Regions from separate parts of the Photorhabdus kleinii genome, predicted to be linked through region 3. Evidence: predicted binding sites of a transcription regulator. Region 3 holds the regulator's gene; each other region holds the start of a gene.

Evidence for each region. Region 3 encodes Fur, which represses iron uptake genes when iron is present. Its sites were predicted from a motif close to ATAATAATGAGAACNACTATCAA; they were not measured.
Region 1: the regulator Fur is predicted to act here: its motif matches at 807-829, upstream of ftnA (non-heme ferritin).
Region 2: the regulator Fur is predicted to act here: its motif matches at 1,172-1,194, upstream of exbB (tonB-system energizer ExbB).

The regions. Positions count from the first base shown of each region.
Region 1 is NZ_JAJAFY010000001.1:145,797-148,079, forward strand. Features, by position in the region: gene pip (prolyl aminopeptidase) at 1-231, shown strand, start outside; gene LG003_RS00665 (DNA polymerase III subunit theta) at 406-636, opposite strand; gene ftnA (non-heme ferritin) at 950-1,453, shown strand; gene yobA (CopC domain-containing protein YobA) at 1,773-2,159, shown strand; gene copD (copper homeostasis membrane protein CopD) at 2,162-2,283, shown strand, end outside.
Region 2 is NZ_JAJAFY010000006.1:111,570-113,852, forward strand. Features, by position in the region: gene exbD (TonB system transport protein ExbD) at 1-46, opposite strand, end outside; gene exbB (tonB-system energizer ExbB) at 50-1,084, opposite strand; gene metC (cystathionine beta-lyase) at 1,378-2,283, shown strand, end outside.
Region 3 is NZ_JAJAFY010000016.1:11,721-14,003, reverse strand. Features, by position in the region: gene LG003_RS10080 (beta-N-acetylhexosaminidase) at 1-976, shown strand, start outside; gene fur (ferric iron uptake transcriptional regulator) at 1,053-1,499, opposite strand; gene fldA (flavodoxin FldA) at 1,866-2,283, opposite strand, start outside.

The DNA.
Region 1 (2,283 bases), on a different contig from region 3:
ATGAATGAGGAGCAGCAACTGTTGAATAATATTGACGTTATACGGGATATTCCGGCAGTTATCATTCATGGCCGATATGATATGGCTTGCCGGGTGCAAAATGCTTGGGATCTGGCGCAGGCATGGCCGGAAGCGGAATTACATATCATTGAAGGAGCAGGGCATTCATTTGATGAGCCGGGTATTTTACATCAGCTTATTAGTGCAACAGATAGGTTTGCAGATCAGTAATTGGATATACCCGTTATCTTTCAAGTTGCCTCTTTGTTGGCTGCACTCACTCACCCCGGTCACATAGTTCTCTATGCTCCCGGGGATTCGTTCCCTTGCCGCCGCGATCCATCTTGAAATCCATAGGGTATATAACCACCGGTTATCCGGTGGTTACCCATTCTTACTGGATGATCAGCGGCCTTTTGGCTCGTAGGGTAAATTGGAAAATTGTTTGGAAAATTGGCGATAATGCACTAAACGTTGTTGAAAATATTGCCGCAGATGTTCGGGTTGTTCTTGTTCAACTGTATCAGGAAGTACCGGCATATTGTAACGTTCCTTAAAGGCTACACCAGAAGCTGCCAAATCAACATTCACTTTGTCCATATTCTCTGTAGAAAGTTCGGCCAGATTATGTTTCATCAGTGTCTCTCTCATTCACAAAGTGATAAAACTAATCCAAGCAGGTTTTTCTGGCAAGGGCTGAATTGATTATTTTATAAATATAAATAATATTCATTATCATTAAATATCAAAATTCCTTGATGAAGATTATTTTGTAAATGTGATTCATTTTCATTTAAATATATTAAATGAGATTCATTTTCATTTTTTTATTAAAAAATATATTGATATTTCAATGTGATACTTATTTTTGATTTATTTTTATTATTGGGTTTTATTATTTTCATTTAATTGGCATAATATAGTTCAATTAATAACTGGAGTATCTATTATGTTAAATCAAGAAATGGTTAATAAATTAAATGAGCAGATGAATCTGGAGTTCTATTCTGCGAATTTATATCTGCAAATGAGTGCATGGTGTAGTGAACAAGGGTTACCAGGTGCCGCTGCGTTTTTTAAATCGCACTCTCAGGAAGAGATGCAACATATGCATCGCTTGTTTGAGTATCTGAGTGATACAGGCGCAATGCCACGTTTGGGGCAAATTGATGCACCTTCGGCCGATTATGAATCTATATCTCATGTACTCAATAGAACTTATGAACACGAGAAATTTATTACTGCCGAAATTAATAAACTGGCTCATTTGGCGATAACCGCGCAGGATTATTCTACTTTTAACTTTCTGCAATGGTATGTAGCAGAACAGCATGAAGAAGAGAAATTGTTTAAATCTATCCTTGATAAACTGGATATGGTTGGTGAGGATGGTAAAGCACTTTTCTTATTAGATAAGGATCTGAAAGGTCTGGCTGCTGCAAATCCTGTCTAATGAAATGGAATTAATTAGCCGCAGTAGTCGCAATAACTTTAGGTATTTAAAGTCAATACTGCGGTTTTCCTTTATTTTTGCGCGATAGTTCACAAGACGAAATTCTTATTGTAAGTTATCGCAGATAAAATAATTCTTTTGATATAAAATGATGACAATTTATATCCTATGGATTTCAAGATGCATCGCGACGGCAAGGGAGCGAATCCCCGGGAGCATAGGTAACTATGTGACCGGGGTGAGTGAGTGTAGCCAACAAAGAGGCAACTTGAAAGATGACGGGTATATAGAGATTCATTTGAAAATTAAGAGGTTATTGATGACCATTAGCACAATCCGCTCTTTTGGCCGAAAATTATCTGCTTTAATTGTCCTTTTTGTTGCCATATCTTGCCAGCAAGCTTTGGCTCATGCGCATTTAACAGAACAAATTCCGGCAGAAGATACTACAGTAGAAAATACACCGCAGGTGATCACGCTAAGCTTTTCTGAAGGTATTGAGCTGAGTTTTAGTAAAATAAAAGTGATTGGCCCGGAAAATAAACCCATTAAAACGGGAAAATTGAAGCTTGATCCGGTAACTAATACGAAACTTATTCTTCCTATCGAAGATAAACTGACGACAGGGAGATATGATGTTAACTGGAGCGTGGTCTCTGTTGATGGGCATAAGACTAAAGGTGTCTATAGCTTTACAGTGAAATAATTATGTCTCTAGCGACGCTGTATATTCTTTGTCGCTTCACTCATTTCGTGGCAGTTATGTTAGTGTTTGGTTTTAGCATATTTACTGCCATATTGGTTCCTGAGCGTTTATCTGTTCTGATTGA
Region 2 (2,283 bases), on a different contig from region 3:
GCAATTCGCCACTATCATCCAGATCTTCATTAAGACGTATTGCCATAAATCACCTTGTCTTGCTATTTGCTAAATCCAGATCACGGCCAAGCAGTAATATTGACTGTGCCGCCATGTCACCAACCTGACCACGGTAAGCAACGATCATACGGGCGAAGATGTTATATATCACAACGGCAGGGATCGCTGCGACCAAACCAAGTGCTGTCGCTAACAAGGCCTCCGCAATACCCGGCGCCACAACCGCGAGGTTAGTTGTCTGTGAGTGGGCAATACCGATAAAGCTATTCATGATTCCCCACACCGTACCAAATAAACCAACGAAAGGAGAAATCGCCCCAATGGTTGCCAGATAGCCATTACCACGCCCCATATGACGGCTGATAGCCGCAACGGAACGTTCCAGACGGAAAGCGGCACGCTCTTTCGTGCTATTCAAATCAGTACTCTCAGAAGATAATTGACGTTCTGCCTGTACTTCACTCAGCAACAAGCGGCCAATACTGTGTTTGCTGAAACCTTCGGCAATTTCCGTAGCCTGATCAAGGCTATTCACGTCCGTTAAAGCGAATTGCTCTTTACGTAAACGACGGCCGGCAGCTATCAGTTCAGTACCTTTTGAGAAGAACAGAGCCCAAGTAATAACAGAAGCAATCACCAAGCCAATCATCACGGTCTTAACCACAACATCAGCGTTCTGATACATCCCCCAAATAGACAGATCAGTAGCAAAGCCACTAGAAAGGCTGGCTTCATCAGCAGGAGCTTTAGGTGCAACCTCATCCGTTGCAACCGGCGTCACTTGGGCGCCCTCCGTCGCAGATGCCGTTTGCAACGCAATCTGATTTGCAAGTGGTGCAGTTGCATCCGTCACCGCCGGGGGGGATGCCGGAATAGACCCTGAAATCTGTACGGTTTTCGCCGTGTTATTGGTCTCTGTTGCAGATGCTGGTGCTGTATCAGCCAATGCCGAACCTGCCAGCCCGAGCGCTAATATTATTGAAACAGTCAAATTTCGCATCAGTTGGCCTTTACTCCCTTTGCTATAAACCTTGTTATTTAGCAGTGAATTACTTTTCGTCATCTCACTAACCTTATTTATACTGAGTCTTTGCTCATCTTCACCAGATTGAATGAACATGCAGGCTGATAATATCAAACCTTAAGTGATTTGATAGTAATTATCATTATTGTTTAATAAAAAAGTATTACCCCTTCACAAAATAAAGTTAAGCACCCCCTACTCACAGGTAATGAGATGAATTTTCGTCAAGTTGTTCTAATCCCTTTGTACAAAAAGGTCTAAATCTTTTAACGTGTTAACTCTATTTTTTACACCATTTCAAAAATTGAAGTGTTCTAAGGTAGCAATGGATCATGGCAGAAAAAAAACTGGAAACTTCACTGGTCAATGCTGGTAGAAGCCAAAAATTTACTCAAGGCGCGGTCAATCCCATCATTCAGCGAACATCATCGGTGATCTTCGATTCTGTCGCCGCCAAAAGACATGCGACGCAAAACCGGGACAAGAGCGAACTGTTTTATGGCCGCCGTGGGACACAGACTCATTTCTCTTTTCAAGCAGCAATGGCTGAACTAGAAGGTGGCGCCGGCTGTATGCTTTACCCTTCTGGTGCTGCCGCGGTTAGTAATGCCATTCTCGCTTTTGCCGCCGCCGGTGATCATATTCTATTAACCGGTTCGGCTTATGACCCGACGCAAAGTTTCTGTGACAAGATATTGTCACGGATGAATATTACCACCGATTATTTCGATCCCATGATTGGCGAAGAAATTGCTGATCTGATTAAGCCCAATACCAAAGTGGTGTTTCTTGAATCCCCTGGCTCCATCACAATGGAAGTACAAGATATCCCCGCGATTGTCCGCGCAGTGCGCCAAGTCAATCCGGATATTGTCATCATGATCGATAATACTTGGGCAGCAGGCGTGCTGTTTAAAGCGCTAGAATTCGGCATCGATATTTCGATTCAATCAGGCACCAAATATATTATTGGTCACTCAGACGCAATGTTAGGTATTGCTGTGGCTAATGAACGCTGTTGTGTACAACTGCGAGAGAGTTCCTATTTGATGGGACAAATGGCAGATGCCGATACAGTTTATATGGCCAGCCGTGGATTACGGACTTTAGCTATTCGTCTGAAACAGCATGAAAAAAGCAGTATTGAAATCGCACGCTGGCTGCAACAACGAACCGAAGTCGCCGCAGTCTATCACCCCGCTCTGCCTTCCTGCCCCGGTCACAATAATTTTATCCGT
Region 3 (2,283 bases):
TGATAAAAATGCGGAAGATAAACCGTGGGCTAAATCTCAGATTTGTCAGAAGTTGATAGAACAGGGTGTTGTGAAAGACATTGATTATCTTGCCAGCGACTTCGCAATTGAAGTGAGCAAAATTGTGAATGCTAATGGCATTGAAAGGATGCAGGCGTGGCAGGATGGTTTTAAACATGTTGGCAGCGCTAAAGATTTTGCCACCAAACGCGTTGGGGTGAATTTCTGGGACGCTCTCTACGATGGCGGCTTTGATTCAGTCAATGATTGGGCAAATAAGGGCTATGAAGTGGTGATATCTAGCCCAGATTATATTTATCTGGATATGCCATATGAAGTTCATCCACAGGAGCGTGGCTATTATTGGGCGGCTCGTTTTAACGATGAAGCTAAGATCTTTAGTTTTGCACCCAATAACATACCTCAAAATGCTGAAACTTCCATTGACCGTGATGGTAATGCATTCCGTGCGAAAAGTGATAAACCGTGGCCGGGCGCTTATGGGCTTTCAGGTCAAGGATGGAGTGAAACGGTTCGGACTGATGAACAGATGGAATATATGATTTATCCGCGCTTGTTACCGCTGGCAGAACGGGCATGGCACCGGGCCGGTTGGGAGCTGGATTATGTTCCGGGCCAGGTATATAAGCGTGGAGAAACGTATAAAGTCGATATAGATGCGCTTAATCGCGACTGGACTCGATTCGCTAACCTGATAGGGCAACGTGAACTTAGTAAACTGGATAAAGCAGGTATTGCTTATCGTCTGCCGGTTCCGGGGGCTAAGGTAAAACGGGGTATCTTGCGGGCTAATGTTGCTCTGCCTGGATTGGTAATCCAGTATTCGACTGATGGCGGTCGTAACTGGGAAGTTTATAACAACCATAAACGCCCAAGAGTGAGGGGTGATGTGTTGATCCGTTCTGTCAGCCCGGATGGTAAACGTTATAGTCGAATTGATAACGTAAAGGCATGATAATGTTGTAGTAAGAGGGGAACCCTGATGGGTTCCCCTCTCTAGGTAGATAAAAAATTAGCGGTTCAGGCGTGAATTATTTCTCATCATGTGCACTACTATCTTCGCGGCAATTACCGGCAGAGCAGTGACCATATAAATAAAGACTGTGGTTTGAAAGCTTAATCCCATAACGCTCAGCAATGTTCTTCTGGCGTCTTTCGATATATTTGTCACTGAATTCAATGACTTTACCACAGTCCAGGCAGATTAAATGGTCGTGGTGTTGTTGTTGAGTGAGTTCAAAAACCGATTTGCCACCCTCAAAGTTATGACGGGTGACAATACCGGCATCATCAAACTGATTCAACACGCGGTAGACAGTAGCAAGTCCAATCTCTTCACCGTTATCAATCAGTTTTTTGTAGAGATCTTCCGCACTGACATGGTGGTATTCAGGCTCCTGTAACACTTCCAATATTTTCAGACGAGGAAGTGTAACTTTAAGTCCAGCATCTTTTAATGCCTTATTGTTGTCGGTCATGCGGATTCAGTCCTGTTACTCAGTAAAGTGAACTTAGTGATACTTCAAAAAGTACCAGTTAGTTATCAGATTATGATTATAGGCATGGCTAATGAAAATGAAAACCACGTTAACCTTAACTTTCATTATACATTTTGCCAGAATAATCGTTTATAAAACGCAGGAATAACCTTACTATTTATCATACTTAGGCTGTTTTTTGCCATTCTTCGTAGTGAAAAGCGGATTTAAGCAGTGTTCTGACAAAAGTAATAGCCTTTGAATGCGATCCCACAGGTGCGAGTGAAGCGAGTCACTTCTCACCTACCGTGGGTTCACTATTGATAAGAAATGGCCTGCACCAATTACGCTTACTGGGATAGGCCGCTATCCTGCAAGAATTTCTGACAAACTCAGCTCTTCGTAGATCTGTTTAGTCCAGGCATTAACACGCTCTTCTGTTAATTCTGGTTGGCGGTCTTCATCAATAGCAAGCCCAATAAAATGGCTATCATCAGCCAGACCTTTTGATTCTTCGAAGTGATAGCCCTCGGTTGACCAATGACCAACAATAATGGCGCCGCGGGGTTCAATAATGTCACGGATAGTTCCCATAGCATCGCAGAAATATTCCGCGTAATCTTCTTGATCACCACAACCAAAAAGGGCGACCAACTTCCCTTCAAAATCGATCTCTTCCAGAGTAGGAAAGAAATCATCCCAGTCACACTGTGCTTCACCGTAGTACCAGGTAGGGATGCCGAGCAGCAGAATATCGAACTGTTCGATATCTTCTTTGCTGCTC